DNA from 2 places in the Dehalobacter sp. TeCB1 genome. Region 2 is predicted to be linked to the other one. Evidence: riboswitches for the same ligand, from Rfam matches in the RefSeq annotation. Region 2 holds a riboswitch; the other holds the start of a gene.

Region 1 (16,244 bases), on a different contig from region 2:
TTGCTTCCTCTGATTAAAAATGGCTCTAAGCTTACTCATAGAACCGCCATCTTTGTTTATCTTATACTGCAAATAATTAACTCGTTTAGAAATAAATCTCTGTAATTTCTTTTTCTCGGCGCTCCCCAAATACCAAGTAACAACGATAATTAATAAGCCTATACTAACGCCATAGCATAGATATAAACTCACTTTAACCACCTCTCTACTCCCTTGGCGTTCTTCCTGCCCTTGGCAATAAGTTTCTTAGCTAGTTTTCTACTGATAGGGTTAAAGATTGTATCCCCATTACTGTTTCTCGCAAATATATCTTTGATAAGGATATTGCTGTTATTGTCCAAATCCAGTTCGGCAATCTGTGTTAACTCGATTTTGTTATCAACTATTCCTAACTGAATAATAATGTCCACAGCGGTAACAATCTCATTATTGATCACTTTGTCGCTGACGTTTAAGATTGATTGAACCTTTGTCCTCAATTCCTGGCAACATGATTCGGCATCATAGGTGTGAATGGATGCCATTGTGTTTTGATGTCCGGAACGCATAACCCTTAACGTATACATTGCTTCAATCGGAAATCTGATCTCACCGACTAAAATAACATCAGGGTCCATCCTCAATACTTGGGGATATATTTCTTCAACACCGATAGGGTTATATTTTGTATCCCTTTCCAGCATTTCGACCACTTCAAGATCAGGATAGTATTTTTTAAGCTGTAACTCCGGGCCGTTTTCGATTGTGATAATGCGCAGCCCGCTTTCCGGATCACCGGTACCCTCATGTTCCGGAACAAGATCCTGAAGAATCGAAGCTAACGTCCGAATCATTGTTGTTTTACCGGTATGTGTTCCCCCACTTATGATGATCGTTGCCCCTGCTCTCACGACATCCTGAAGAAAATCAAGTTGCCGATAAGAATGTCCTTTATTTATGTTCTCATCGATAAACTCATCTTTTATAACTTCTACATTATCTTGTAAGGCCGTTTTAAAAGTCCCTATCTGTTCCATCTCGTCTAAGGAGAAGTTCTTATCACGGAACCGGCGAATATTCACTGTAATCCCAAGGCTTGGGACAATTGAGCTTTTATTGATTACAACCCTACTTCGATCCGGAAGCCAAGCATTGTCCACCATGGGGCTGCCTTCATTTGCTTCTGAATGACATGTAAGAAGAATCCGCTCAGTTATTTTTTCCAAATGCTTTATGTCCTTGAATTCAATATTCTTGGCCCGATACCGAATACCGTTCTTTTTATATGTTACTTCTTTTGGCCCATTGACACAGATCTCGGTTATGTCCTGATCAAGCAAGAGATCATGAATAACATCATAGCCAATAATATACTTATAAATCTCCCAGGCTATGTCCTCCACACTCATATCGGGAACATTAAGCTTCTGGTGCCGAATAATATCTTTTATAATATCAAGGATCTCATTTTGGCAATCCCCAAGCCCATAAATCGCGTCGTTTAATAATTTCTGGTGTTTTTCTGTTAATATTGACTGTACAATTCTTGTGGCTTCATAAAGGTCTTTTCTGGTATCAATCGTATTATTATTTTTTTCAACGGTTTGTGTAGAATTTATTCTCATTCTTTATTTGCCCCTCCTACTCAACGTAAAAAAACAGAAATAGAGTTATGTGCCAAATCTTTTTATGGGCAGTCTAAATACCTTTTTAGGCTTCCCTACGGGTTCACCATTGTTGAGCTTAGTTAATATTTTTTCTATTGCATAGTTAACATTTCTTATACTTGACAGTGATCCTAAAGTGACCGTTAAATTGTCATACTTATCTTTAGGAATGGCCGGTATCGTGCCAAGTAATGACAGCCCTAAGTTACTTTCTATTTTATTTTTCGAGTAAGCTGCTTTATCGGAGTATTGATTAATTACTAAACTAAACTTCGCGATATCCAATTTTCGTGCATAGAGATTATTGAGCCATTTGGCTGTATTCTCGATAGTGTTTCGGTTTTGGTCAACAACAGTAATCACCTTCGTAGCCATTTTCAGCGAAATATCTGTAGGAACTAAAAGAGTATCGCTTTGAACGTCAATAAAAAGGATATCGACAATTTGGGATAATTCCGAGATAATCGTCTGAGCTTGGATTGTCCCTAATTTATCGATCAATTCCGGGTTTCTAGTCAAGCCTGTCCAGCATAATAAATTCGAAATATCTTTGGATATATAAGCGTTTTCCTCAAGTAATTTCCGGTAAGCAAAGTCATCCTGCCAGGACTTTAAAATGTATTCAATAGAGCTGTTTTTATCTTCTAATTCAAGAAACAGATGAATACATGGCGTTAAAACCGCAAAATCCAGCAGACCAATTTTTAAACCTGACTCCTTCGCCATTTTTTGAGCAAGATTTAAAGAGAGTGTCGTTTTACCAACACTCCCAACACTCCAAAGGGTAATGATTTGCTTGGTTTTATTCATTCTCTTTTACCTCCAATTAAATACCTTTTGTAACATCTGATGTTTCTGATTTTGAACTTTGTATTTCTAAAAGATTCAATACAAATGTGCTTGATACGCTCATGTTAGATTTTTCAATATACTCATTAATGTTATAAAAATTATTTGATTCCTGACTGCGCTTACCCAAAGAAAGCGTTCCCATTGATTCTGCTTGTTTTAATACTAAGAATTGTCTAGGTGTGACCTTCGCAATGATTTCCGAAGGGATACCGGCAACTTGGCCGTTGCCAGTTATACTTGAACCCGAAGATTTATTAATATAGGGCGAATCTACCGAAGAAATAATATTACCAGCCGCATCTGCCGTAGCTTCTATAAAAAGATTAGTAATAACATATCCGGTTAAGGGTGTGCTTGCTTGTTTATTGGCATCAACCGTCAAAACAACATCGACAGTCTGGCCGTATTGCGCTAAACCCGCAATAGAGCCATTGTAATCAACTTTGAAAGAGATTAAACGTGAATTTGAGATAGGTGTTTTTGCATTTTGTTCTACTTTATCAACTCTAACCGGATCACCTTTTTTAAGCGGCCAGTTAAGCGTTTTACCTGCAACCTGTGATATATTTGAGGCCACACCATCTGGAACGCTCTCGCGCGGAACATTTTGGACCGTTAATTGCTGTTGTGAAAGGGCGGTATCCTCCGGTATATTTGTAGCAGCATAAACGACCGGCATTAAATCCTTTGCATTATTCCATTGTAAATACAGACCAATTCCACTCCCTAAAGCAATAATTAAACCAACGATAAATAATACTTTTCTCAAAATAAACACTCCTTAAATAATTGTTTTACTTTTTAAAACGTGAAATAAAACTCTTTTTGGAATTCTTTGTAATCCAAAGTGAATCCAGAATCTTACTTAAAGAATCCTCTACCTCTTTTCCTTCGGAGGACAGTATAATTGGTTTCCCTTTCATATGAGACTCAAAGCCGCCTGGAAACATTGGTGGAATAACTGCTGCCGTATTTATGTTTAATAATGAACTTACCGATTCCGGGGAAATCAATTTTGATGCCGTATAAAAATTTAAAATTACCTCAAATTTACCAAGATTTATTCCTGCTTCAGAAAGTGATTTAAGCTCCTGTGATAAAGCAGCCAACTTCGCAATATTTGGCGTAACCACTACAAAAACCTTACTCGCTTGTCTCATATTATTTATTAGATCATTATTAATGGCCGAAGGGTTATCTAAGAGAATAAAGTCAACCTTATCTCGAAGTTTTTCTTTAAAAAGCCCTACATCTAAGTTTTTTGGTTTTACAATTGAAGGCATAGAAGCAAATACAAATAAATTCTTAATCGGTTTAAAGGCATGATCTAGAATATCCTCATCCATACTATTTTTTAATAATATTTCCAAGCCCTCATGATTTTCTTCTATCTGGAAGAATGAAAACAGTTCAGAATTATTTAGATTACCTTCTATCAGAGCTACCTTAGAACCACTTTTAGCTAACTTCACGGCAAGATTAACAATAAAGAAACTTTTACCTGAAGAGTCCCAACCCCAAGAAAGCATTGTCTCTTTTAAACCATTTTTCATAATTTGGACTATATCATTTTTCATGATTTGAATTACGTTTTGTTCTTGGCTGTCATGATACTCTTTACTCTTAATTTTATTCGTTTTTGATTGGACCTGGCTCTCCGGATTATCATTATCAATAATCCACCTTACAGCTCTTTTGTAAGATGAAGGATCTTTCAAGGAATTTATTAGTAATGGAGCAATAGCAAGGTTATCCTCTATAGATTCATCAGCCGGGGCAAGAATGTCATATATCCCCATAGAAACAAGCGAATGTAATAATTCATTCCCTGGCTCAAAAAAAGGCGCAATAATTATAATTTGAGTCCTATCATTCATAATGCGATAATTTTTTATAGATCTTAAGAATTCTTTCTGGCTCTGTATGGCCGTAATATCTATTATCAAATGCTTAATAGAAATACGGTTTATTTGCTCCATTTCATCCGTAAAGTCAATTTCATCCTGAATTTTACTAAATACAATATGTTCTTCAAGAGAACTAATAACCGAACTGATTTCTTCCCAATACTTAGGTCTACAAATTACTGCATACATTTTTTCACCCCTATTATAAATTTACGAATATAAAACCTTTCACTTAAATAGAAAAACCGCCTGTTAAGGCGGTTGATTTAAGGCTATTATTATTTTTTCAGGTCTAGTAGTTTTTTTATTATTTCTGGAGTTTTCAGATTTGAATTTATAAATTCTTTCCAGGGATCTGAAAAAGATACAAATGTACGTAATTTTGGCAATATAGTAGTATGTGAATCGGTCAGTTTTAAATAAATATCTTGCGGTTTTGATCTTGAGAGTGCTAAATATATATAACCCATACCACCAGGCAAGGGTACTTTTTTTCCTTCCATAATTCTATCTTTCGAAACCTTTTCATAAGATTCAAAAGCTTTTTTTACAGTTGCAATTGTAAGCCCTGAATCCTCTGCTATCTCTGATAATAATTGGGATTGATGGATACTACGAAGCTTATTCATTTTTAACCTCAATCATTAATTATCCTCCACAATTATATATTAAAAGTAAAGCAAAAAAAACCCTCTTTATTAAAAGGGTCAATATATCATCAACCAATGTCGATTTATGTTAAAAAAGCGCGAAAAGGTTTAAAAAAATATCGAATATGTCCGGACACACCGGTATCTTAGCGTGGAGTTTTCAATCCATACTTATGTTGAGTTTCTTTATGTTCTTTAGCAGAAGATTTTTTGTTTTCTTGTGAAAAGACCCATGATAAATTGCAAGCACCCAATCCACTGTTTTTACAAGCTACAGGTGGTAGATCCGGCATTGGAATATCAGGCCGTTCATACAAGTAATCTAATTCCTGTCTAAGTTTTCTTTTCTTTAAGTAATATTGTGCATCTGTTTGTTTTTTATTGGCCTTTTTTTCATCTGCTGATAAGAGCCTCGGGGATGTTTTTATGTTATATTGTTTTGCAAGTTTATAAACAGCTTGAAGAGATAAATTGAATTTATTGGAGATTTCTTCCACTGGTTTACCTTGTTTTAAATCACTTAATATTACTACGGTTAATCCTTTCAAATAACCACCTTCTTTATTAGTTTGAACTTATGTTATAATTATAACACTGGTTTAAACCTGATACAAGGAAAAAACCTCCATTTATAGTTAATCAGTCTTTTTTTATAAGACAATCTAAAAACGCTTTAGGGTCCCCTGTTTTTCGAACCTTTTCTAATTGTGCATAGGTAAGCGTACGCATCATATCGGATAAACTCAATCCTCCATATAATTTAGATGCAATTTGCTGTAGTTCTATATAATCATCTTCGGGTAGTTTAAAATTACATGTTGCTTCTTTTTTTTTATCCTTTCTATCATCCATTAAACCAAAATCCTCCCTTTATCCTATATAAATTAATGTACATTCATTTAATGTCTATTTGATACTATTTATAATACTCACTTTTATTTCACCATTTTCTTTATCAACCTGAATATCAACCGGCTTGTTATCTTTAATAGAAAATTCGAAGGTGGTTGTATTATTCACTTGCTTTATACTATCCGGAACCAATTCGCAATCGAGTATGCTTTTATCAATATATGTATGGATATAATATTGAACTTTCTGTTTTATAGTCTCTACTTCAGCAAATTTAAAATATGAATATAAAGGTTCTATATTTTGGAAATACATTTGTTCTTTATCATAAACTTCTGTCTCTCTTATATCATTTGGAACCTCAGATTCAATAATTGTATTATTATTTGAACCTACTTCATTATTGAATTGAGCTATCTTAGCCTCGTTTCTTTTATTTTCTTCTTTTGATACGATACCAGGAAGAAATAGAGCAATACTACCAGCAAGTATTATCAAAACAATTAGAATTATATTTTTTCTCATTTAATCCTCCTATGGTCTAAATATCCAAAAAGGACTACCATTTACCCCACCATTTGTACTACTTTCATTCATAATTATTGCCAGATCCCAAGCTTGATTTGTTCTCTTTACACTTACAGGATCATTTATTAATACTTTACCGTCCTCAGTTAAACCCCGTAATACCATAAAATGTCCTCCACTGGTAAAATGTCCTCTCCCCATAGCAACAATTACGGGATAACCCTTACTTAGTGCTTGTACAATCGCTTCAGGATTCATCCTACTCACAGCCTCAACACTAAGCCCATAGTTTGCACCACCGGCAGTCATTAAGGCCCAAGCTGAACCTGCCCCTTCGATCCTGTAACCATTTACAACGGACCAATCAGCGACACTTTTAGGATTAATATCACTTCGGCCCGTAAGACCGGCAACCACCATAGCTAAAGATGTAGGTCCACACCCTGAACTGGCGATCGTGCCAACTTTACCATAACTGTATGCACCCCAACGCTTGTCCGTCTGGTTAAAATATGGGATATTAGCATTACCTGGGGGATACTCCTGGAGTTGGCTTAAATCTATATCATCATAAAGATTCAAATGTCCTTCAATATCTGCTGCAATAATCGTGTTATAAATATTTTGTGCCATTTTGGTTTGAAAATCATCAAACCCTAATTCTTTTATTACTGTATTAAATGGTTTTGTTGTAATAGATATTTTCGCTCGATGTTTCGTAACTTCTACAGTGTAGGTATATTCTTGCTCATTGCCATCTTTATCTGTATAAGAACCTGTACGTAATTCCTGTACAGTATAGGTTTCTACAGTTACATTTCGAATTGGGAATTTACTAGCCATTTTTAGAATATCTGCTTGATTGGCTTTTTTAAAATCCTGTTGAAGTAATACAGAATCCAGAGCTATTAAATGCTGCCATGATAGATCAAATGAATAGGATACAACGATATCATCACACCATGAGTATTCCTTTTTTGCTTGGTCAATCCAATCTAAATTTTCCTTATTAAGGGTATCAGGGGCAGCCTGATAAGTTAATACAAGCTCATATTGTACTTTATCTATCTCTCCGTTTTTACCGCTATCTAACAATATAGTAGGAACGCTAACGGCCAAAACAATAGGAGTTGCAAAAAACAATATAACTACCATTAAGGGCACAAGAACTATCAGCAATATATTTCTAAAACCTTTTTCCGGATCAGTAAACAGGTTTAATATAATCTTTTGTATAAGTTTTTTCGCTGCAATTCCTATTATTGGAGCTGCCATAAAATCACCTCACCGCCAATTATTTAAAATTCTTTAATTTCCTCCTCCTTTACCAAATAACTCAAATTCAAAATCAGCAATTTCTACTTTTGCATGGACACGTTTTGAACCAGCAATAAGAATACCGGCACCCCTTCTCTTTTTTAATAAAACATCTTGCTCTGCATCTGTTAAGTCCATGAGTTTTGTAAGTTCCTCAAGATTCTTACCGTCTGTGCCCATAAAGAATTTAAAACAAGGATTATCTAGCAATGCTTGTCCATGTCTTCTAACTGCGGGATCTAAGAAGTCAACAACCGAATGTGAAATTACTCCCAAACCACCTTCATATTTACGAATACGTTTACTTACATTTCTTAAAAATTGAAGGGCTTGGGGCACTTCAGGATCAACAAGAAGATAAGCTTCGTCAACAATTAACAAAACTCTTTCCTCTCTATTCTTAGACAACTGATTCCAGGCCCAAGTCAGGATATTAAAATATTGTGTTGTTTTTATTTGCTCATCTGCTTCTTGTAAATCGTGAGTATCAAGAACAATAAAATCATTTTTAGCCTCAATTGTTGTATGCCCGTTCCATAAACTTGCATCTGCTCCTATAGCAGCTCGGCGTAACAACAATGAAAGCTTTTCATATTTATCTCTTTTGCGGTCTGAAATATCTGATAGATTAAGTTTTTCTGACATAAGGTTATATAAATTCTCCATGATCGGATACTGTTCATTTGGAATCTGTGAAGTATCTGTATCCCAAGTTATCCCATGTTTTAGATAAAGTTCCTCTAATGATTCTTCAAGAATAGCTTGGTCCATATCATCTAAATTCTTAAGATATAATTTAAAAAATGTCCGGTCAATCTGGAAATGAAGGGCTAAATTACCCATCCCTTTTCCTTCATCTTTAAATAAACTATTTTCCTTCTCTTCTCCCTCATCATCTTTAGGTACTTCTTTTACTTGCAAAGGATTGATTCTGCCACCAACACCACCGCCACAATTAATCCATTGGCCAGCAAGATTATTACATAAGTCCCTGTATTCTCTTTCAGGATCGATAATAATAATCTTAGTCCCTAAAGCATATTCATTTGCAATAATATGCTTTGCTGTAGCAGATTTACCTACCCCCGGAACTCCTAATAAAGTCCAATTACTATTTGTCCTATCACCGCCACGCATCCAGGTATCGAGAAGTATAATTCCTCCCTGGTTGTCCTTTCCAAAAATCCATCCCGTACCATCATTGATTCCTGATGAATTAAAAGGATAAGCCCCTGCTATCGTGCTTAATGGCATATTTCTACTTGCCATGTCTTTTATACTTTGAGGGCATATACCATAAGGGGAAACAGCAAGCAAAGCATCCTCCTGCTTAAACATTGCAACCCTACCCCTCATTTTTGAACCAGCTAAAGCACTTTCAATTTTTCTGCTCTTTCTGTCTAATTCTTCTGTATCACCAGCAGATATCATAATTACTATAGTCACATAAAAAACATTCTCTTGTTCCTGGTCAATTTTACGAAGTAATGTATTAGCATCCCTGTATTGTTGTTCTGCACGTTGCATCATTAAAGCAGATCCACCATTATTTATTCGACCAGCAATTTCACCGATGCTCTTTGATATATTTTCAGTAAGCTTTGATGAATTTGTAGGAGTAAGATGAATAGAACAAGTAACCCCTTCCATATTTGCAATTCTAGATAACCAACCGATTCTTACCTTTGATGGGTAATTCCTAATAACAATTACTCTACTAAGGTTTTCCCCATAGTAAAAATCTTTTGCCCGGAATTCTATTGCCATAGGAGTAATGATATCTAGAATATGATTATTTACTGGGACCTTAATATCTTTTTTCGTTTCTTTTTGTTTTTCTTTTCTTATCGCCATGATAAACCCTCCTATTACACATCTAATAATGGAGCTAGGGACAATTCCAACTCATTACGCTCAAAACTTGCTTGTACAGGATTAGCGAATAAAGCCAGAACAGCAAGTAATTCATCGTCATTGCAAACATCTACCGAAAGACCAGCTCTACCTAGCTTATCTCTTAATTCAGTAGTACGATTGCCAAGTTCTATTTCAGCATTCTTATCCACTGTGCTGGCAAGTATTAAATAGAATCTTCTTTCCATTGTTTCACCGCTACTTGCCGTTAAGGAAGCCTGTTTAATAAATTTCTTTAGCAGTTTTCGTCTAGTGAAGTCCTGTTCGATCCTTGCTTTATCCTGTAACCAATCAAGATAATTATTTAAATCGACCGGCCGGCCGATACAAAAGAATTGCATTGCTTTATTTTCTCCGTTAAGTTGTTCGGCCAGAGCTTCGACCTTATTCTTTTGTTCTGTATCGGATAATAATTCAAGGTTTTGAGGCCAAATACGGATCATCGAAACTAATATTGTATCTTTTCGGTAAATTATCGATCTATTTATATCCGCAACAGGTATCCAATCTTGAGCTGTTTTTTCACGTTTTTGACGTGTTATTTCCTCCTGAGAAATAGCTTGTTTATTTTTCTTTAGTGAAGGAACATTCATACTTAATCCTCCGTTCCGGGAACAATTTTATAAAGATACCTTTTTTGCTTTTCCTTGAATAATTTAGCACTTTTCAATGTATCTAAGAGATTCATACCACTCGTTGGATCTCTTTTTACAATAAAGAAGGCTGCCACCGTGGGGATAACAATTATAAACATTCTCACACCTATAGAAATAAATGGTAATAATCCTAACAGAAACGATAAAATAACACCTACAATACAGGCCAATACAATTGATCCTAATTCGAACCACCCCAAACCGGGAAAAAATTCAAATCTTGTCGTAACATTGGCCGGAATTAAATATTCTGTAAAAGAATTCTCTTGATCAAGGCTGCTCATTTATCATACTCCCCTACATGTAGAAATTCTTAATAATTGTAATTAGGCCACTCAAACATAATCCTACAATAGCCCCTTTTATTGTTTGTTTTATTCTTAAATTTCGTGATGCGGTTTCATCCTCATCTGTAGTAAATGTTTTCATAATAGCCTGATAAGTGATCATAAACCCTGCACCAACGATAATAACTGCATATAACCATGTAATCCAATTTGAGAGATAACTTATTGCTTCCATTTCTATTCTCCTTTAACGGGCCAGCATTCTCCTCATCATGTACATAGATCCAGCCTGTTTCACTCCACCGCCAACGGCCCCGGTAAAACCTGAAGAATAAGCAAATTGCTTAAGGAAAGCAGGAGATTTTAAAGCGATCCAGAGCCACCCCAAAACTAAGAGCAGCCCATTTGCAGATATTTCATTAGTCATAAGAGAAAAGGCACCCTTAACCATAAATATTTGTACCGCTTGAGAAACGCAAATAATAATTACCTGTTTAAACCAACTACTCCATAGATCCTGATTATTCGATGTAATATTTAAGGCCAATATAGGGCCTATCACCGCCATAAGAGCTAATTCAGCCCCCCTAATCATTGTTTGGATACCGATTAGTAACAATATTATCGCCATACCAAGGCCCATCAAAATAATTACCATGCTCATCGTTCCAGGACTCTTTAGGAATATACCCCAATCTTCTAAACCCATTTTACCTGTACTTAAATTTGCTACATCTGTAGCTACTTTAGTTCCAAAAATGAACAATTGGGGTAATATCCACGGTAATGTAGCTACTATTGCAACAGCCTGGCCGGTTCTAATTAACAATCCCCCTGGATCTGCTTCAGGATCACCATTTTGATGTAATATATAGGTCTGGAAAGCTTCGTTCATTGTCTTTAAGACTAAAACTACAAAAGCTAATCCTTGAGCATAATGTATGCCATTTTGAACAAAAGGCAACTGAAGAACATCCGTAGATGTACTCATGATATTTACTAAAGTGGTTGCAAAAAAGTTAATAATTTGGTTGAATAAATTTTCAAAAAAGCTTTGGACCGCACCACCTAATAAACTAGAAAAATCAAACATTCAACCATCCCTTTTCTTGAAGTTAAGACGCTTTTTTAAGCATCTTTTACATAATCAGCTATAGAAACCTAGAATTATCCTGGCTAATCCGCTTGCGGTTGTAGCGATAGCAGCCCCAATAAGTACATTTTTCATAAGACGATTTTTTTCCGCAATGATAGCCTGATCCTCAGACATCGATTTAAGCCATGCTTGATATCCAAGGAATAATCCCGAACCCACAGGGATTAAACCTGTAAGCCATGACGTTGCTGCTGTAAATAAAGCCAATGTACCAGAAACTAATTTAGGTTCATCCGCATAAACCGGCAAGGCGAATGACGAGATAACAAGCCCAAGAATCAATATAGATTTAATACGAGATACCAATACTCTTTTTTTAGACATCTTAATTCCTCCTAAAATTATAAAAAGTCTTTTTCATATTCATCCGATTCGTTCATTTCATTGTCTAGACTTAACTGTGTACCATCATCATTACTTTGAATAAATTCCCCCCCTTCAGAATCCGAAGATTCGCCCATATCAGGCAGCCATATCTTAACATCTTCAAGAATTCTCCTTGGTGTTTGGTCCCATCTTTTTTCTAGAATCTGTCTCGCATTCTCCATATCCACATCCTTATCTCCGGTACTCGAAAAACCAAGTTCACTATTCGCACTCCACAAGGATAAATCGGGTAATGGATATCTTGCAGGAAATTCACTTATAGGCAATATTAAACTCTCATTAATATTCCATCTGAGAACTTCATCCGGAAGTAGTAATGCCCTTTGAGCTAACCCGACCCCGTGACTCATACTGTGTCCCTTTGATTGGATAGAGCTACTTGCATTTTCAGTTTCCACCGTATATTTGCCTGTTTTTTCACTTATAAGTTTCGCTGTATCTACATCGGCAGTTTTTAAATATATCCAATCATGGCAGTTACCCGTGATTGTTTGGGCATTTTCCTTATAAAGCTTCTTAATTTGAGTAATATCCTGAATGGCTAGAGTGAATCTAATCCCACGGCCACCGGCAACGGTAAGCTTTTTATCAAAGTCTGGTATTGGAGGCAAATTACCAAATTCATTCAAAATTATATTTACACGTCTTGGAATTCTTCCCCCACGTTGGTTAGCAAGCTCTACTAAAGATTGATATACCTGGTCAATATATAGAGTTGCAAGAACGTCTCTTGTACTGATTTCGTCTGGTATAATTAAGAATACAGCCGTTTTTTCGATCCCAATATCTGCAAATTCATGGTCTTGCTTTGCTGTCATATCAGCAATATTAGGATCTGTGAAAAGTCTTAAACTCGATAATACTGTAGTAAAAAAACTCGCCCTCATTTTATAAGGAGCAATAGAAGCCACCGCGAAGGCTGCCTTTGCCGGATGTTTTATTGGTAATCGATTCATATATTCCAATAATGGAACGAATTCAAAACCGTTAGGAGTTATAACCGGTTGTCCATATAAAGCCAATAAATGATATACCGTTGCCATATGCCTCTGAAATTTAAACTCACTATTAAAAGCCGTTAAAAGAATTAATGCTGCCAGGGCACTTTCTTGACCATTTTGCCAGATAGGCTGATCCCCTTTGCCGAAGTTTTGTTTGCCAATAATATTTGAAATATTCCAAGCCAGTTCTGAAGCCTTGGCAATATCATTATTATCAACTGCTTTATTTACTTGATTTAACATATTCCACTGATTTCCTAAAGCTGGATCTCGAAGATTGAGAGCAATGACTTTATAACCTTTACTTTGTAAATAATCTCTTGTGGTTATGTAGCTTTCACCTTTTGGATCACCTATTATCATGCTTTCCCCGGCTTTTGCAAGTTCCCAAATAGTAGGCATCAGGATTTTCCTATCTTTTCCGGATCGAGTTGCCCCTAGAATCAGCGTATGACGATCCTCTTTATTCAACCATACCTTTTCTTTCCCACCTTTTGATTTTTCCATACCGAAAACTATTCCACCCTTATTATTTAAAGGCATTTCGGTGTACCAAACATTTACAGTCTCATCCATTTCATTTTTGTTTTGCCACCGGCTTGTACCATGTTGCCCGGTCCCGGCAGGTTCCGGCCCCCCGATCCCGTCTTTTATCCTGTTTTTCTTTTTTAAACGATCCACATTCCAGGTTATCCAAATTATAAAAGCAGAAACAGGAAGTTGCAGAAACAAAAATAGTTTTAAATAATCAGGCTGAGAAAAGAGATCTTTAATAGCTCTTACCAATCCGTAATTAAACCATAGTGTTGGGGCATTAACGAAATCCTTAACAAAAAAAGAAGGAAATTTAATAATCCAAGGTAAAAGTAAAACGTCCAATATAATAACAACGATAACTGATATTGTTCGTATTCTAATTGATTTATCAATTTCTTTATTAGATAGAGTAGCCAAAATTTACCTCCTTGAAATAGAAATAGCGTTGCCAATAGCAACGCCTGAAAATAAAATAACCCTCTAGGCGACTCGGCTATCATAGTGTTTCCACCTTAGACCCGAAGTTTTGCGTCCCTGGCTTTCGCCAAGTTTGCTATTAACTGAAAGGCTTGTATTCTGTTAGGTTGATTACAAAACGTAATCAAAATAATATAAAACTTATTATCATTATTTACCAAATTGCTACAAATTTACAAACGCAGATTTGGCCTTATACTCAAGATATTAGCGTTCTAACTCATCTTCTCTAAATAATGCGCTTCTATCCTTACTTTTCCTAATTTTTTCTATTTCGGCTTCTTTATTTCTAAGCCCTAATTGCTTACTCATCCGATCCTTCATAAATTCAGCTTGAGCTTCTTGCTGCATTCTTTGTTTTTCTAACTCTCTCCATACACTTTTCCATAAATCATTTGCCATCGTAGCTGCTCCGATGCCATGCTGGTTAAATGTTTCCCAATTCTCCCCTTTATACATCCACTTAGGAATATCTTTATCCTGTACTCCAAGTGCCAAAAAAGTTTCCTTCCATTCCTTAGTAGAAATAACTGTTGATTTGCCCCACTGTTTATTTTCTAAGTATTTCTCATATGCTTCATCTGAGATATCATTAATTAGCTCCGTGTTTATATTAGAATTCGATCTAATATTCCAACTATGAAGCATTTCTTTAACCTGCTCAAACCCAATTCCGGATACCAATAAGATTGTAGCCAGATTCTTAATTGGTTTATCTACAATATCCTGAACATTACAGAAAGACCTAATACTTTGATAATTAGTCTCTACTTCAGCATACGCATTGTTGAGATACTTCCCCGTTAACATTCTGTTGTTATTACGTTCAATCTTTCCTACATCCAATTTATTTTGTGTCCGATCAATAAGTTTAACAATGTCATTCGGAAGATTACTCGTTCTCACTGTCTTATCTTTTTTACTTATTGCAACGTCTTTCATATATTTATAGTAACGTTCGGTCACCTGATAACTCATGCCTGTTTGCGTTATTAAGCCAAGCTGCTTTAAATATGTGAGACTTTTCCGTAAGAGATTTCTTTGAGGAATTAATAAATCTTGTCTTTTTTCTATACCGGTAGCATTTAATTTATATTCTCCCTTTGCGCCGGTCAAATAATTACCCTTTTTAAGGTTATCTAATCTCCTGATTAAATATTTAAAAGTTCTTTGTGCTTCCAGATTGAACATATTTTTATGTAGAATACCTTTTAATGCTGCCTTATTCAAACTCCCACCTTCTTTATAAACCTGATAAAGTAAGTCCTTTATATCCCGATAGACAGGATTGATTATCAAACTTCCGGATTCATCCCGAATAATATAGCCTTTCTCATATTGCTCCTTAAAATTACCCATCAAGGGAACTGCTTCCTCATCGGATAACCCTTTAAGAGACTCTAATAATTCGCTTCCTGTCTCACTCTTAATAAATTTATCAAATCTATTAAGACTTTTTCCAAGAAATTGCCCTTCTTCGGTACAAGATAAATTCCCGGTTGAATCCTCGACAATGAAGTGCTTTACTATTTTTTCCAAGGATTCATCTTTAGATTCCAATAAATACTTAAGTCTTTCATATACTTTGTCGGCCTCTTGGTTGACAATCTCCTTCTGAATAGTTTCCTTTAGAGAATCAAGTGTCAAAAGGCCCTCTGGAGCTTTATCTATATAACCTAAAGTCACGTTTGCATCATAACGGGTAAATTCCATTTGCACGGGAATATGAAGTTCATCTATTGCTTGATCTGTAAATAGATAAACACCCTTTTCCTTGTCGTACTCAAAATATTTTTCCATTTCATCAGTAAAAGAATATATGCCGGTTGCTTTATCATATTCAACGAAGCCATTGAGCACTAGCTTTTCAATTCTTTTTTTAAGATTCTCAAGCTCATCTTCAGCCTTACTTTCATTTACCTCAGAATTTTCATCTGTATATTTTTTATAGATATTATCCTCAAGTTCATTAAATGTAATTCTGTTATGTTCTCCAAATTCTTTTCGAACAATAGTATCATATTTCCCGATCTTAAACTCATCCGGATCTTTATCATACAGACCACCAAAAATATCT
Region 2 (16,244 bases):
GCATAGATATAGAAATGAGGAGGGAAAGATGATGAAAAGGATCCAATTTGCTTTGGTTGCTTTCCTGATTGGCACAATGTTTGTTTTGCCCATTAATTCTCCTATTGCCTCGGCCGAAACTCAGAAGAGTATGACGATTTTGTTTACACATGACATGCATGATCATCTCCTGCCGGTCAAAGACGAACAAAACGGTGTGATAAATCAGTCAGGCGGATTTGCCAGACTCCAGAGCGCCATTGCTGCCGAGAAAGAGGGTGACCCGGATGCATTGCTCCTCGATGCCGGAGATTATTCCATGGGAACGCCATTTCAGACGATTTTTCGGACAGACTCCCCGGAGCTTCGCGTTATGGGGCAGATGGGGTATGATGTTGTAACCCCGGGTAATCACGAATATGACTACAGGGCTTCCGGACTGGCCGACAGCCTTCAGGCAGCTGTTGCTGCGCGGAAAAACGGGGAGATTTCGCCCCGGATCGTTCAGGCCAATATTGCCTTTCCGGCCAAGGAGGACGGCAGCTTAACGCCTTCGCTGGCAGCTCTGCAACAGGCTTATCAGGATTATGGGATCACCGAATACACCGTCGTTGAAAAGAATGGGGTAAAGATCGGTGTTTTTGGCCTGATTGGAAACGATGCGGCATCCAACGCACCGAAAGCCGAAGTGGAATTCACGGATCAAGTCGCGAACGCCGAACGGATCGTTTCGATCCTGAAAGACCAGGAAAAGGTTGATTTAATTGTCTGCTTATCCCATTCCGGGACCTGGGAAAAGGCATCCGAATCTGAAGACCAGATCCTGGCAAAAAAAGTTCCCGATATTGATGTGATTATCAGTGGCCATACCCACACCAAACTTGAAGAACCGATCATCAAAGGCAAGACACTTATTTGTTCCGCCGGAGACAGCTGCAAGTACCTCGGTGTTTTGCAAATTTCTCAAAAATCCGGTTCTTCAGACTGGGGACTTGTCGCTTACCGTCTGCCGGCAATCGATGAAAGACTGCCTGAGGATCCACGGATTGCCGGTATTGTAAGTCAGTTCAAACAACAGGTTCAGGACAAATTCTTTGCTCCGTTTCAGTTAAATTATGATCAAGTATTGGCAGAATCCCCCTATAACTTCCGGAAGGTCAACGACATATTGAATACGCATCAGGAAGATCCATTGGCCAACCTGATTTCTGATGCCTACGTTTATGCTGTGAAAAAGGCGGAAGGTTCCGGCTATGTTCCGGTGGATGTCGCAGTTGTACCTGCCGGGACGATCAGAGGTACCTTTTTTAAGGGCGCGATCACGGCAGCCGACGCCTTCAGCGTAAGCTCCCTCGGGATCGGTCCGGATAATATTCCGGGGTATCCGCTGGTTTCTGTCTATTTAACCGGCCAGGAATTAAAGACTCTATGCGAAGTAGATGCCTCGATCTCGCCGATGATGGCTGAAGCCCAATTGTTCATGTCAGGTATTGATTTCACGTATAATCCGAACCGGATGATATTCAATAAGGTCACTGACGCCGTGTTGCAGAAGCCGGAAGGCTCTATTGAAGAGATTGACGATACCAAATTATACAGGGTGGTTGCCGGTCTGTATTCTGCTCAGATGCTTTCGATCGTCGGCGATAAATCTTACGGTCTATTATCGATTGTGCCGAAAACAGAAGAAGGTATACCGGTTACAGATTTTGAAGCCCAGATCGTCAAAGACACAGCCGGAAATAATGCCGAAGTCAAAGAATGGCAGGCCCTCGCCTTATATCTTCAGTCCTTTGCTAAAGTCGGCGGAGTTCCAACGATCTCCGATGATTACGGCATGATACTTGGAAGAAAAGTGGTAGACAACGGCCATCATCCAATATCCCTGCTCGCCAATCCGAACAAAATAACCCTGACGGTCTATACCGTTGTTCTTGTTGTTATGACGCTGATTATTTTTGCGATTTACAGGATCGTTACCCGTCGCAGACGCTTGGCCCGAATCAACCAGAAATCTGTCTGAAAGCAGTTTTTCTGTATGAAAACATGCAGAATCTTAGCCGGAAAGATTTCTGGCTTTTATTTTTTATTTTTTTATCGAGCGAAAAAGTAAGTTGCAATTGTAAGCAGGAATTTGCCGGGGTCCCCAAGAACTAACATAACACCATACTTGGGAAATCGTATTGGCAGCAAACATTCTGCTTGCTGTGATGTTTACATGGCTGGTAAGCGACGATCGATTGATGTTTTGGTGTCATCAGGGTGAGGTGTAAAAAATGGCAATTACCATCCGTTTTGTGCATTGTGCCGGATTTCAATTTGACAGCCGTTCTTGGGAAGGACCGGCTTGCTGGATAGCAATGCGCAATCAGGACTTATGGCATACCTTCGAAGCCGTCTTGACGCTTTGTCAAAAAGAAAAAGTGGATTTTCTGTTTGTGACAGGGGATTTATTCGACCAAGAGAATGCGCGTAAAGAAACGGTCGAACGTGTCTACAGGTCGTTCTCTGGCTTGAAGGACACCCGTGTCTTTATCACCCCTGGGGATCAGGATCCTTTGGTCATCTCTTCGGCCTACCGTTTTGCTGAATGGCCCGGTAATGTTCATATCTTTGCGGGGGGCGTCAGTCATATTGAAATTCCGGCCAAAGGAACTGTCATCTATGGCTCGGGATGGACGAATTACCGTCAGGAGCTGATTGATCTGGGGATGATTCAGCCGGTCTTACACAACGCACCTATTCAGGTGATGCTGCTCCATGCAGAGATAGCGTCCCCAAAAAATACGGATAGGTTTATTCCTCTGGAGCCAGAGGCGATTACAGCAAGTGGTTTAACCTATCTGGCGTTAGGGCATCAGCAGAAATTCAGTGGGCTGCATCAGATTGGTGATACTTTCTGGGCAGATTGCGGATCCCCTGAAGCCAGGAGCTTTCAGGACAGCGGGCCGCATGGCGTGCTTTTTGGAGAAACAGACGGGAAATTGACACAGGTTGATTTTGTGGAACTTGGCGGACGGAACTACATTGAAAAGTTCTGGCCGCAGGCGGCTGAACCAAAAGAGATTGCTAGCGGGCTTTTGGCAGATACAACGAAAGAAGAACGGCAAAGAGATTTGTTCCGGATTGTTCTGTCTGGGCCATATCCGGATCCGGAAAGTACAGTCCAGACTTTGCATCAGCTTCTCTCCGAAGACTTCAGCTACTTTGAGGTTTACCATACATCCCAGTCTGGTCCGGCTCTTTGCGCCGATGTCAATGTTATAAGTATAAGACGCCAAACCAGCGGCTTCCCGGATTTAACCGAAGTATTCGGAAGAGAGATCCAAAAACGCCTTTCTTCAGAAAACCGGCCTGAAGAACAGCGGCGTTGGGAATTGGTCCAGAAAATTGGATTGGCTGCAATCAGTCAGGGACGGGAAGATTATGAGGATTGATAAGATCGGGCTGCAGGGGCATCCGCTGCTCGGGGATACGGAGTGGTCCTTGCCCGGGGATTTTACGGTGCTGTATTTGGAGGAACCCGAACTGGCAAAAGCTTTGTGTCAATTACTGCAGGAATACTATGACGACCGGGTGTCGGCAGTACCGTCAGACAAGCGGAAGAGACAAGGGTTAGCAGAAATCCTGCTTTCCGGAGAACAAACAGATTTGAATATGACTTTTGAGGCAATCCGGCAGGGCGGCTTTATTGTCTGGCCGGATACCAATAAGCATGGTTTGTACCGAAGGGTCTCCAATCTCCAGCAGGTCGGAAATGAAGAGCTTTCCCTGGAACGGGTACATGACGCCCTGGCCAGAGCAAAGGAACGCGTCGAAGAACAGGCGGATGGAATGGCTCAGGTTAAAGCCGAGTATGATGCGTTAAGAAGAGATTGGGAAGAAGCAAGCCACCGGCAGGAGGAACAGCGCTTTCTGCAAATCGAAATTAAGAACCTGCAGGCTGAACAGCATCTTATGACGGAGAAAATTGCTGAGATGGAAAGAATTCAGCAGCGGCTTGTTATCCTGAGAGAGAACCTTGATTACCGTGAATTGCGCCGTCTGCAGGGTGAACTTGCCAGCCTCGAAGAACTGCGCAGGGATACCGGGATTCGATTGGCGGCCGTTGTTCAGGATAAACAGGTTGACTGGGACATGATTGAAGGTTTGCGGGAAGAGTGTTATGCCTGGGCCTTGATTCAAAAAGAGGCGGAACAGGGTGAAGCTTTGATCACCCGGCAGACTCAGGCCATCAACGAGCTTCAGGATTCACTAAGATCATCCGGCTATCGGCAACTGCCGGAAAATGAGGAGCAGCACTTACGCAGCGCTGAAGAAGAGCTTCGTGCCGCGCAGAAGGAACTTGAAAGCTTTGCCGGTTTGGCTGATACCGTGAAGGAACTGGAAGGGTCCCTTTATGAAGAAAAAGCCAAACTCAAAAAATATGCGCTGATTGCCGGTATGACTGACAAAGACCAACGTTCACTTGCCCGATCATACACACGCTTGAAAAAATGGCAGGACTCTGTACTCGGACGTATGATTGACCGGAGGGTTATCCGGCGGTCAGGGGCAGTCAGCATCGAAGACAGATTGGCTTCGCGTCTGACAAAGCTTCTGCAAAAATATCAAGCTGCAGACTATCAAGAATTCACGCGGCAGATCGAAGCGTACCAGAATCAGAAACAGGCCGCAGACCGGCTCCAGGCGGATTATAACCTGGTCAGGAAACAGGTTAAAAGGGAAAAAGAACTGCGCAGAATCATTTTGTCCCGCAGTCAGCGGCTGCAACAAGCTTTTGCGATGGTTAAGGCTTCCGATTTTTCGTCCTGGAAAAGCGGTTGGGACGAGTACTGGCAGAAAAACAGCCATGGTGCGGAAATGCTTCAGACGCTGCAGGTACAGACAGGGCAACAGCAGGAAACAGAACAGAAATTGCAGGAATATGCGTCACAGCTGCGGGAAAAATTACAGAACAGAATCTCGGCTGATGCCAATATTGACGAGGTCCTTGAGGCCGTGCTGCTGATTGCACGTGAACTGCGGATCAAAGAAGAAACTGAAAAAGAATATGATTTACTGAAAGAACAGTATGATATCGCCTTAAATAAGCGGAATCTGGATCAACTATCCAGAACTTTAGAACCCCTTGCCGAACTGGAACGTGAAGCATGTCTGCCAGAAGCAGAAAGGCTGGCCGCCCTGGCGGCTTCCCGCCAGGCGCTTTCGGAGAGAAACAGCCGGCTTCAGAAGATCCGTAAAGACCTTCAGGATAGTCAGGCTGTGAAAATTGACCATGACCTGGAGAAAAAACTTGGGAGCGTAAAACAGCAATGGCAGGCCTATCAGGAATTACAGCATACCCTTGATGATACGGCGGAACTGCTTGAAGCCTCGCTGCAAAAGTGGCAGGCCGAGAATGGCATTGTTTTAAAGATTAAAGCGCAGCGGTTTTTGAGGCGGGCATTTTCGTTGAACCTGTCGGATAAAAAAGAAATGATGATGGCCGAAGCCTATTCGTATTATTTTGCTTACCGTCTGGCCCTTGCTGAAGCCGCTCTTGAGGACAGCAGCATTGAGATTCCTTTGTTCTTTCTGGCCGGATCAATGAACGGAACCGAGGGATTTTGGAAGAAAGCACTGGCTTATCTGCAGGAACTGTCACACTCGCGTCAGGTTATTTTCTGTACGGCGGATGCCAGACTGCGGAAAATGGCTGACGAGCTCTGAAGCAAAGCCTGATCTTCTTACCAGTAACTTGTTAACTCTAAAATGCATGTAATTAGCAATATCAAACATCGAGGCGAATAACAGGGAGGCAGCTTGAATAAATTAGCGGATCTAGTAGATAAACCAAAAAATATTCAGGAGAAACCGTCAGAGATTGCTGCGTTATTATTGGCCTGGTATGACCAAAATAAAAGGGAGCTGCCCTGGAGAAGAACGAACGACCCCTACGCGGTCTGGTTATCGGAAATCATGCTTCAGCAAACACGGGTCGATACGGTTATAGATTATTACCTGAGGTTCCTGGAGCGGTTTCCGGATATTGGCAGTCTGGCTGACGCGGACGAGGGGGACGTTTTAGCCATATGGAAAGGTCTTGGTTATTACCGTCGGGCCAGGAACCTTCATCAGGCTGCCATCGTGGTACATGACAGGTACAGTGGGAATTTTCCGCGCACTTATCCGGAAATCCGCGCTTTGCCAGGAATCGGTGACTATACGGCTGGGGCTATTGCAAGTATTGCTTACAATCTGCCTTATCCGGCTGTTGACGGGAATGTACTGCGGGTCGCAACCCGTCTTCTGGGACTTGAAGCTGACATTAGCCAGCAAAAAACGCAAAAGCAAATTGCTGAAATGATTAGAGAAATGATTCCCAAAGATAGGGCGGGGGAATTTACCCAGGCACTGATGGAACTTGGCGCAATGTGCTGTACACCCAATACTCCCGGTTGCCGGGACTGTCCCTGGCGTACCGTCTGTACTGCCCATCGTACGCACAGGGAGACTGTCCTGCCGGTTAAGAAGAAAGCAAAAAAAGCGGCCCGCTTCGATTACTGGACGGCGCTTGTCTGTAACGACGGGGATATTCTAATGGAGTACCGCAGCAATACACAGCTGCTCGGCAACATGTGGGGACTGCCGCTCGTCCAAAAGGAATCTGCTTCTTCTGCGGAAGAACTGTTCCGTCGCGACTGGGAGTTAGATCTCCGATTTATTAAATACTTGGGCAGCGTTCGGCATGTTTTCACACATCAGGTCTGGCAAATGGATGTCATTTTGTTCTCGCTCAAGCCGGACTCGGAGGTAAAATCAGGGCTTGCCTGGATTTCCCGGGAGAAACTGAAGGACCTGCCGATTCCAAAAGCATTTCAAAAAGTACTTCAGCTTATGATATAATAATAAATTGTATAACTTTCGTAAAATTTCAGCTTAAACTATTGGAGAGAGAAAAGTGGAACTACAAGGCGTCTATAATCAACTGGGGATTTTGTTCTTAACGATTTTACTGGGTTATGTCCTGGCCAAAGTGAAGATTATTCCACCGGCAGCGACTCAGGTTTTTTCTAAATTTGTCCTGACAATTGCACTTCCGGCCTTGATCCTGTCCGGGATGAGAGTATCTTTTACTACGGAGAGGCTGCATACGGCACTTTTTGTTTTCTTGCTTACGATACCCTGCTACGGTCTTGCCTTTCTCGTCGGGAAACTGACAGCGAAGATCCTGACCAAAGATCTGACCAGAGAAGCCATCTTTAATTTTGGAATTGTTTTTGCAAATACAGGCTTTTTAGGTTTTCCGATATTTCAGGCGCTCTATGGCAAAGAAGCAATATTTTATGCTGCGATCTACAATATTATGTTTAACTTGTTGTTGTATACGCTTGGCATTAAAATCATGAATGCGAATAAAACCGAACATCCTACAAGGCTAAACCTGAAAAAAATTATTAATCCGGGCGTGGGTGCGAGTATCATCGGGTTCATTTTATTTATCACCGCTGTTCCGCTGCCCGAATTTATGACCGGCACGATCGATGCGATTGGAAATACCTGTGTTCCTCTGTCAATGCTGACCATCGGGGCGACATTAAGTGAACTGCCGCTTCAACGGATGTTCAGTGATATCGGTATTTATATCCTGTCGGTCGTCAGATTGCTTGTGATGCCGTTATTAACCCTGGTTTTGGTCAAATATATCTTTCAGATTGATCAGATGTGGCTAATTGCCATCCCGGTCATCATGGCCGGCATGCCTATTGCAACCAATACGGTTTTAATGGCGATTGAATACAAAAATGATGCACGTCTGGCATCACAGACGGTGCTGATTTCAACCTTGCTTAGCTGTTTATCAATTCCATTGCTGATACTTGTGCTGTCTCATTTTTAACAGCATCCCTTTTACAATGTATAGAATATCCATAATATGGATAAAATGATCCTATAACATGTGAGGGAGGATCGGTATGGGCGACAAAAATCCAAAGAATATTATGAAACAAAAAAAGAAAAAAACAGAAAAGAAACCCGAAACACTTTATCCGGAAAATAATCTGTAAAACTTGTAACGATAAAACTCAATATTTCTGCATTGTGTTTTTTAGCAATACCAGAGTCTCCAAATCAATGTTTGGACTTTGGTATTTTTTTGTCCGGACTCATCCGTGGCATATTATTCGCAAATTTTTGCGGGTACATTCGTTGTGGTTCTATCCAACATCATGTAAAATGGTATTTATCAGAAAAACGCATTGACATGATTTTCAAACTGTTTCATGAGGTGATTGGATGGAAGACTTTCAGGAAAAGCGGAAGTATTTCCGTGTCGATTTGATCCATGATATTCCAGCCACAGCGAAGATTTCCTCGATTAACAACCGGAAGGTCGAAGTGGAGAAAACATTTCCGATTGCAATCCTGGATTTGAGCACAGGTGGGATATATGCTTTTTTCCCAGTGGATATTCCAGTCAATATTGTCATTATCGATATCATGTTTACGTTTGAAAATGAAGAATTTTCATTTAATGCGCTGATTATTCGCAAGACCCCCAAAGATGACGGCTTTGAATACGGGATGAAATTCCTTTTTCATTCCCAGAAAGATGAAAGCCGGATCACCCGATGTCTGAATCAATATAAAATCAAGCACACCCGCTTTATGAAGATTCAGCTTGATTTACGCAAACAGAAATACATCGGATGCTTTGTCAAGGGCTTGGAGCTGATCGAAGAACCGGCTTATCTGATTACCAGCCGCCGGATCGTTGTCGCCACAAATAAGGCAGCGCAGGACAGCGGTGTCAAACTTGGCGAGCGCTGTTATTCCACGGTCGCCAAACGGCATCATGCCTGCCCATTCTGCCTGCTGGAAGATGCCAAAAAAGCGGATCATCTTCTCGAGACAAATGCCGTTGTGCAGGAACAAAGGTGTAAGGCCCGCTGGCTGTACCTCGAGGATCATTACATGATCCACTATTTCACGCGAAAGGAAGGCTTGAAAGATGAATGAAAAGGTGAGGGATATTGCCGAGAGAATTAAAGGCTTAAGATTACTTACCGGTTGGGCCGAAGAAGAGGCTGCGCGTAAAATCGGACTACCTGTTCAAGAATATCTGAAGTATGAAAAAGGAGAAGATGATATTCCGATCAGTATTCTCTATGAAATTGCCGATTGTTATCAGGTCGATTTAACGGATGTTCTTACCGGTGTCTCGCCCAAACTGCATGATGTCTGCTTCATCAAAAAGGGTAAGGGTCTCAAAGTTGAACGGTATGACCAGTATGATTTTCAGAGTCTGGCTTATCAGTACGTTAACAGAAAAATTGAACCGCTGCTGGTGACCCTGGATGCAGAAAATAGTCCTGAACTTGTTTCCCATCACGGACAGGAATTTAACTTCTGTCTGGAAGGCAAGATGAAAGTCATCATCGGCAGTATGGAATATGTGCTGGACCCGGGAGACTCTCTGTATTTTAATTCCTTGATTCCACATAAAATGCTAGCCCTCGAAAAAAGATCAGCAAAATTTTTAACCGTCATACTTTTATAAAGGATGTGAACAGATGAACCTCGCTTCAAGATATATCGGGAAAACCGATTTTGATTCTTATGAAGATTTTTGTGCGAATTATCAAGTGAAAGTACCTGACAATTTCAATTTTGCGTATGATATCGTCGATGAATATGCCCGTCTGGAACCAGAGCGTCCAGCGCTGGTCTGGTGCGACGACCACGATAATGAACGGATATTTACCTTTGCCGATCTGAAAAAATACTCGGATAAAACGGCGAACATGTTAAGCGAAGCCGGGATCCGTAAAGGCGACAAAGTCATGCTGATCCTGAGAAGGCGTTATGAAGTGTACATAGCGATTCTGGCTCTGGCCAAAATCGGCGCGATCTATATTCCTTCTTCCAATCAGCTTACGCAGAAGGATATTATTTATCGAAATAATGCCGCATCGATTAAAGCGATCATCGCCTATCATGATCCGGTAATTCTCGACCATGTCGAAGCTTCCAGGGAAGAATCATCAACGCTCCAGACGCTGTTTCTGGTCGGTGCTAAGCGTCCCGGCTGGGTTGATTTTGACAGCAGCATGGAGGCTGCTTCCGAAAACTGGGTCCGGCCGACAGGTGCTGACGCGACAACGAATGACGATACAATGATCATCTATTTCACGTCAGGGACCACGAGCATGCCAAAAATGGCCATTCAGAGCTTCACCTATCCGCTTGGTCATATTGTGACGGCTAAATACTGGCAGCGCGTCGTGGACGGCGGGCTGCACCTGACGGTTTCCGATTCCGGCTGGGCTAAATTCGGCTGGGGGAAAATTTACGGCCAGTGGATTTGCGGTGCGGTGCAGTTTGTCTATGATATGGATAAGTTTATCCCGGAAAAGCTTTTGGAAATGATGCAAAAATATAAGCTGTCCACGTTTTGCGCACCTCCGACAATTTATCGTTTTCTGCTTGAACACAATCTCGAAAAATATAATCTGTCCTCGATTGTTCACTGCTCCACAGCCGGAGAACCTTTAAATCCGGATGTCTTTAACCGTTTTAAAAGCATTACCGGCTTAAGCATCTTAAATGGATTTGGCCAGAGCGAGACAACCGTGCTGGTTGCCAACTTTGAATGGCTGGATATCTATCCGGGAGCAATGGGCAAACCGAACCCGGCTTACAAGATCGATGTGGTCGATGAAAACGGAGCTCCATGCCCTCCGGGAGTCGAAGGAGAACTGGTCATCCGCGAGGCTGATTCCAATAAACCTGCCGGATTGTTCTGTGGGTACTACATGGATGAAACTGCTACCCATAAAGTGTGGTATGACGATACATACCACACAGGGGATATGGCCTACTGGGATGAACACGGCTTTTTATGGTTTGTTGGCCGCAATGATGATGTCATCAAGGCGTCCGGCTATAGGATCAGTCCTTTTGAAGTTGAAAGTGCACTAATTGAGCATCCCGCAGTCGTGGAGTGTGCTGTGACCGGCGCGCCGGATGCTGTTAGGGGAACGGTCGTCAAAGCGACTGTTGTGCTGGCCAAAGGCTATACGGCTTCTGAATTGTTAAAAAAAGAGATCCAAAACTATGTCAAAAAGGTGACGGCTCCGTATAAATACCCGAGAATTCTCGAATTTGTCGACGAACTGCCGAAGACGATCGGCGGCAAGATCAAACGCGCCCAGATCCGGCGTGAAGACACGGAAAAGTTTCAAGATAAAGAATAACTTTAACGTATACCCATCAATCATTGAATATTGTCTGATGCACCCCACAATCATCGTGGGGTGATTTTATGCCTTGAAAAGTAGTTGGATTTTCATGTAAAATGAACCATAAATAATCATCATGACAAAAGTAGATTTGAAAGTAATGATGATATATGTTGTTGCTAAAGAAAGGATAAACTGATGTTTCCGAGCGATTTAAAATATAGAATGCCTGCGGAATGGGCCAGACACGAACGTACCTTTATTTCCTGGCCGGTCGGGGCATCAATGTGTCATCCGGAAAATTACGAGGCTGTTTGCGAGGGTTATACCGACATTATTCGAGCTATCGGGGAATTTGAACCCGTCACCGTATTGGTAAACCCCAAAGAACGATTGCTGCTCGAAGGCCGCTTTCGGAACAGGCAGATCGAGCTCCTGCCGTTGGCGCATAATGATGCCTGGCTTCGGGATAACGGGCCGACGTTTATCGTCAATGATCAGGGAGATATAGCCGGCATCAACTGGCACTTCAATGCCTGGGGCGGCAAATATCCGGACTGGGATCTGGACAACCAGGTCGCACCGCAAATATTGAAGCACCTCGGCCTGAAACCGTTTGATGCGCCGCTGATTATGGAAGGCGGCTCGTTGCACGTGGATGGAGAAGGTACACTCTTGACAACGGCCGAATGCCTGCTCAATCCGAACCGCAACCCTGATCTTTCCCGGGAGCAGATTACGGAACTATTGAAGAAATATTTGAGTATCCACAAAGTCATCTGGCTGGGAAAAGGCTTATGTGGAGATGAAACAGACGGACATGTCGACAATATCGCCTGTTTTGCTTCGCCTGGCAAAATCCTGATTCAGGTCTGTGATGACCCTTGCGATCCGAATTATGCGATTACCCGGGAAAACCTTGCGGTGTTAAGCCGAGAAACGGATGCCAGAGGAAGAACCTTTGAAATCATCCCAATACAGCAGCCTCCCGCCGTATTTGCCGACGGTAAACGCCTGACGCTGAGTTATCTGAACTTTTACTTTGTCAACGGCGGAATTATTTTACCTGTATTTGGCGGCCAGGCTGCCGAAACAGATGCCCTGGCTATTCGGACCCTGAGCGGGATCTTTCCAGAAAGACGGATCCGCACCATTAATGGAATGGCAATTATTGGGGAAGGCGGCAATGTTCACTGTACAACCCAGCAGATGCCTGCTGTAAACCATTGAAGGTCAGTGTATGAATTGCCCGACAATATATACCAAAATCTGAAATAAAAATATAAACAAAGAGGAGAACGTAGCAGATACATCTGTTATATGTTGCGCTCTTCTGCGTTGTGGTTTTTTTCTGCATCATGTAAAATAGAAAATGCATACAAATTAACAAAATAGTAGAAACACCTGTAAGATCAGGTTCAGAACACACCGAAATCAGGCATTGGGAAGGAATATTAACGATGAGAAACGTCAAAGTGGCAGCAACCCAGATGCGCTGCACCAGTAACGTTGAAGAAAATATTGCGGGGGCGGAGACACTGGTCAGGGAGGCAGCAGCCCGGGGCGCGCAGATCATCCTATTGCAGGAGTTGTTCGAAACCCCGTATTTTTGTCAGAAAGAAAAATCGGATTTTTACCTTTATGCAGCAGAGCTAGAAGATAATCAAGCAGTCAGACATTTCCGGAAAATTGCCAGAGAGCTGGAGATCGTCCTGCCGATCAGTTTTTATGAGAAGAAAAACTACGCGCGCTATAATACGATTGCCGTGATTGATGCCGATGGTGAGATCCTCGGCAAATACAGAAAGAGTCATATCCCCGACGGGCCGGGCTATGAGGAAAAATTCTATTTTAACCCCGGTGATACAGGCTTTAAAGTCTGGCAAACGCGCTACGCCAAGATTGGAGTCGGCGTCTGTTGGGATCAATGGTACCCGGAAGCTGCCCGCTGCATGACCCTGATGGGGGCGGAGATCCTGTTATATCCGACAGCCATCGGTTCAGAACCGATGGATCAGGCGATCGATTCCAAAGACCATTGGCAGGCCTGCATGCTCGGCCATGCTGCCGCGAACCTGATCCCTGTGGTCGCATCCAACCGGATTGGTGTCGAGGAAGAGGATGATTCCAAAATCACCTTCTATGGTTCTTCTTTCATTGCCGGACCGCAGGGTAATAAGATAGCGGAGGCTGGACGAAACGAAGAAGCGGTTCTAATCGCGGAATTTGATCTGGACCAGCTCGAGGTTCAGCGGCTGGAGTGGGGGATCTTTAGAGACCGCCGGCCTGATCTATATGGAAGGATTTCTTCCTACGACGGGGAACTTTATTTATCAAAATAATCCATTATCTAACACGAATTTGTAGTTCTTAAATCTCGAGTATCTTATTAACCTTTATAAGGTGAGAGGAGGCTCTATATGAACAAAAGCGGCTTATTTTGGGGAATCATTCTAATCCTTACAGGAGGCTTGCTGCTTATAGATAATCTTGGCAACTGGCAAATCTTCAGTATGGAATTTCTTTGGCCGGTATTGATCCTTATTCTCGGGCTTGCTTTTGAATTCAACTATTTCAGTAAGAAAGAAAGCCCCGGATTGCTAGTTCCCGGTGGTATCCTTACCGTTATTGGTCTGTTGTTCATCTTTGAGACTTTTACACACTGGCAATTTTCCGGATATACCTGGCCGGTCTATCCGCTGGCTGTTGCAGTCGGTCTATTTCAACTCTATTTATTTTCCGGACGCCCGCGCGGTCTGCTGGTGCCTGTTTTTATTCTAACCGCTCTAGCGTGCATATCCTTTACTGGGATGTTTGTAACGTCAATTCAGCGCTATATAGATCTAGGCCTGGTGGTCCCGATCCTGCTGATTCTGGCAGGTCTGATCCTGATCATCCAAAGGAAAAAAACATGAACTAAATTTGGAAACCATGTAAGAAGAATCTGATCTGGATGATAATATCTATTGCATAATATTAATCAATAAATGTATGAATAGTCAGACTCTGAATATTCATACATTTATTGATTATTCATACATTTATTGACAGATTTCGTGTATTTTACTATAATTGAGTTAAAATCATATGATCCATTGGCAAACCTGTTGAAAAGCAGGGACGCAAAGCTACGAGTCTAAGTGCTGAAGCATATTGACAGTCGGGTTGCACACAGAAGATGAAAACCGCGGCTGCTTTGGCCGCGATTTTTTTTTCTGAGGAGGGGATTTAATATGACAGCGGATTCCATCGTTGCAGCCAGTATTTCAATTACCCTGGTCTTGTTGATATCTTACGGATTTTTATATTTTTCCGAGAAGAAACATTATTTCTTAGCATGGAGTCTTTCTGTCTTGATGCTCATGATAACCTATCTTTCCAGAACTGCATTGCTGGAAACCGACAGCCCGTCCGTGGTGCTTCAGATTATCAACTATGCCTCTTCGATCGCAGGGTACTGGCTGATATTCAAGGGTACGCTGTTGTTTTTTAGCAGAAGCTACCCGGTGTTTTGGGATATCGGCACGGGCTTTCTGATCGTTGCTTTTATATGTATTGCTGTTCAGGGAATCTCGGCAACCGCTCTTTTACTTCTATCTGTTGTCTGGATCATTGCATTATTATCCAAAGCTGCTATGACATGCTTAAAAGCAAAAACACCACAAGGCCCGATCCGAATAATACTTGGCTATACCTATATTTTTTGGGCCTTGTCGATTTTACTTTATCCGTTGTGCAAATTAATTAACGTTATTTCACCGTCTGTAGGTTATTTAGTTGCCGGTGTTGTTGGTCTGCTTGCTTATCTTAATATGCAGGCCCTGTATTTTCAAAGCATCCGGGAGGAGCTCGAAAGCAAAGAAGCAAATATCAGAAAACTTGTCATTTATGATAAATTAACGGGGGCCTACAGCCGTACCTATTTTGAAAATGTGCTGGAAGATTTCCTTGATAAAACCCTCATGCCTGCAACATTGGACATGGGGGATTTTAATGGTCTGAAACTGATCAACGACACCTTTGGTCATGAAAAAGGGGATGAATTGCTTGCTGACGGGATCAGAATCATGCAAGAGACGATCGGCACTGAGAATGTGATTATCCGATGGGGCGGGGACGAATTTATCATTATCATGCCTGGTGTGCCGCTTGATCAGGCCGGCGTGTTTTTAAACAATATTAAAAATAATTTAAAAATCTCCCGCCCGCAAACGGTACCAATAGATATCTCGTTTGGCCTGACGGTTTATGAGAACAGGGAACAACCCCTGGCAAAAATGATCAGCCAGGCTGAGGAAAAAATGTATAGCAACAAATTAAATGAAAGCAAGAAATCCCGCCTTGCCATCATCGAGTTCCTGGAAAAACTGCTCTGGGAAAAAGATTATCAGACGGAAGCCCATGTCATGAGGCTGAAAAGTCTGGTCAGTAAATTCGGCAGTCAGATCGGCCTGTCCCCAAGAGAGATCGTCGAATTGGTCCAAGTTGCAATGCTGCATGATATCGGCAAGATCGGTGTTCCGGGGGAAATCTTAAAAAAACAAGGTGACTTGACCCCGGAAGAATGGAGCATTATGAAAAAACATTCCGAAATCGGCTATCGGATCACGCAGTCGTCCAGGGAATTAGCGCATGTCTCAGAAGCCGTTCTCGGTCATCATGAATGGTGGAATGGAAAAGGTTACCCGCAGGGGCTGAAAGAAGATGAAATCCCGCTGTTCTCGAGGATAGTTTCTATTGTTGATTCCTACGATGTGATCACGCATGAAAGGCCCTATAAACGGGCCATGGACCCCTATAGTGCACTTGTTGAAATCAATAAGTGCGCCGGCAAACAATTTGATCCGTATCTGGTTACTGTTTTTAACAAGATTATGCAGGAAGACCTTGTTGTGAATGATAGGTAACTGTAATTAACTCAACTTTCCCACCATTAAATAATGGTTAAAGCCATGATTTTTCTGACACATCAGGTTGCAAACAACAATCGTTCTTTGAAAGACCGTGGAATAGTGCTAAGAAAAGTATCCATAATCATAT

The links. Region 2 has a riboswitch for cyclic di-GMP ahead of A7D23_RS10980 (diguanylate cyclase). Riboswitches for the same ligand answer to the same signal wherever they lie in the genome.
Region 1: linked by a shared signal. The riboswitch ahead of A7D23_RS09545 (VirD4-like conjugal transfer protein, CD1115 family) and the one ahead of A7D23_RS10980 (diguanylate cyclase) in region 2 are both predicted to bind cyclic di-GMP.

What each region holds. Positions count from the first base shown of each region.
Region 1 is NZ_MCHF01000035.1:4,071-20,314, reverse strand. It holds gene A7D23_RS09625 (pilus assembly protein TadB) at 1-201, opposite strand, end outside; gene A7D23_RS09620 (ATPase, T2SS/T4P/T4SS family) at 189-1,604, opposite strand; gene A7D23_RS09615 (hypothetical protein) at 1,650-2,456, opposite strand; gene cpaB (Flp pilus assembly protein CpaB) at 2,473-3,267, opposite strand; gene A7D23_RS09605 (hypothetical protein) at 3,293-4,594, opposite strand; gene A7D23_RS09600 (HU family DNA-binding protein) at 4,684-5,034, opposite strand; gene A7D23_RS09595 (helix-turn-helix domain-containing protein) at 5,202-5,603, opposite strand; gene A7D23_RS09590 (hypothetical protein) at 5,695-5,907, opposite strand; gene A7D23_RS09585 (hypothetical protein) at 5,962-6,432, opposite strand; gene A7D23_RS09580 (C39 family peptidase) at 6,442-7,710, opposite strand; gene A7D23_RS09575 (ATP-binding protein) at 7,744-9,606, opposite strand; gene A7D23_RS09570 (TraC family protein) at 9,621-10,259, opposite strand; gene A7D23_RS09565 (PrgI family protein) at 10,262-10,606, opposite strand; gene A7D23_RS09560 (hypothetical protein) at 10,620-10,844, opposite strand; gene A7D23_RS09555 (conjugal transfer protein TrbL family protein) at 10,857-11,702, opposite strand; gene A7D23_RS09550 (hypothetical protein) at 11,757-12,089, opposite strand; gene A7D23_RS09545 (VirD4-like conjugal transfer protein, CD1115 family) at 12,107-14,107, opposite strand; cyclic di-GMP riboswitch class I at 14,171-14,255, opposite strand; gene mobP3 (MobP3 family relaxase) at 14,375-16,244, opposite strand, start outside.
Region 2 is NZ_MCHF01000045.1:4-16,247, reverse strand. It holds gene A7D23_RS11035 (bifunctional UDP-sugar hydrolase/5'-nucleotidase) at 29-2,002, shown strand; gene A7D23_RS11030 (metallophosphoesterase) at 2,256-3,416, shown strand; gene A7D23_RS11025 (hypothetical protein) at 3,406-5,691, shown strand; gene mutY (A/G-specific adenine glycosylase) at 5,785-6,867, shown strand; gene A7D23_RS11015 (AEC family transporter) at 6,923-7,861, shown strand; gene A7D23_RS11010 (PilZ domain-containing protein) at 8,260-8,982, shown strand; gene A7D23_RS11005 (XRE family transcriptional regulator) at 8,975-9,523, shown strand; gene A7D23_RS11000 (AMP-binding protein) at 9,537-11,219, shown strand; gene A7D23_RS10995 (agmatine deiminase family protein) at 11,403-12,434, shown strand; gene aguB (N-carbamoylputrescine amidase) at 12,665-13,546, shown strand; gene A7D23_RS10985 (DUF5668 domain-containing protein) at 13,625-14,119, shown strand; cyclic di-GMP riboswitch class I at 14,292-14,377, shown strand; gene A7D23_RS10980 (diguanylate cyclase) at 14,438-16,111, shown strand.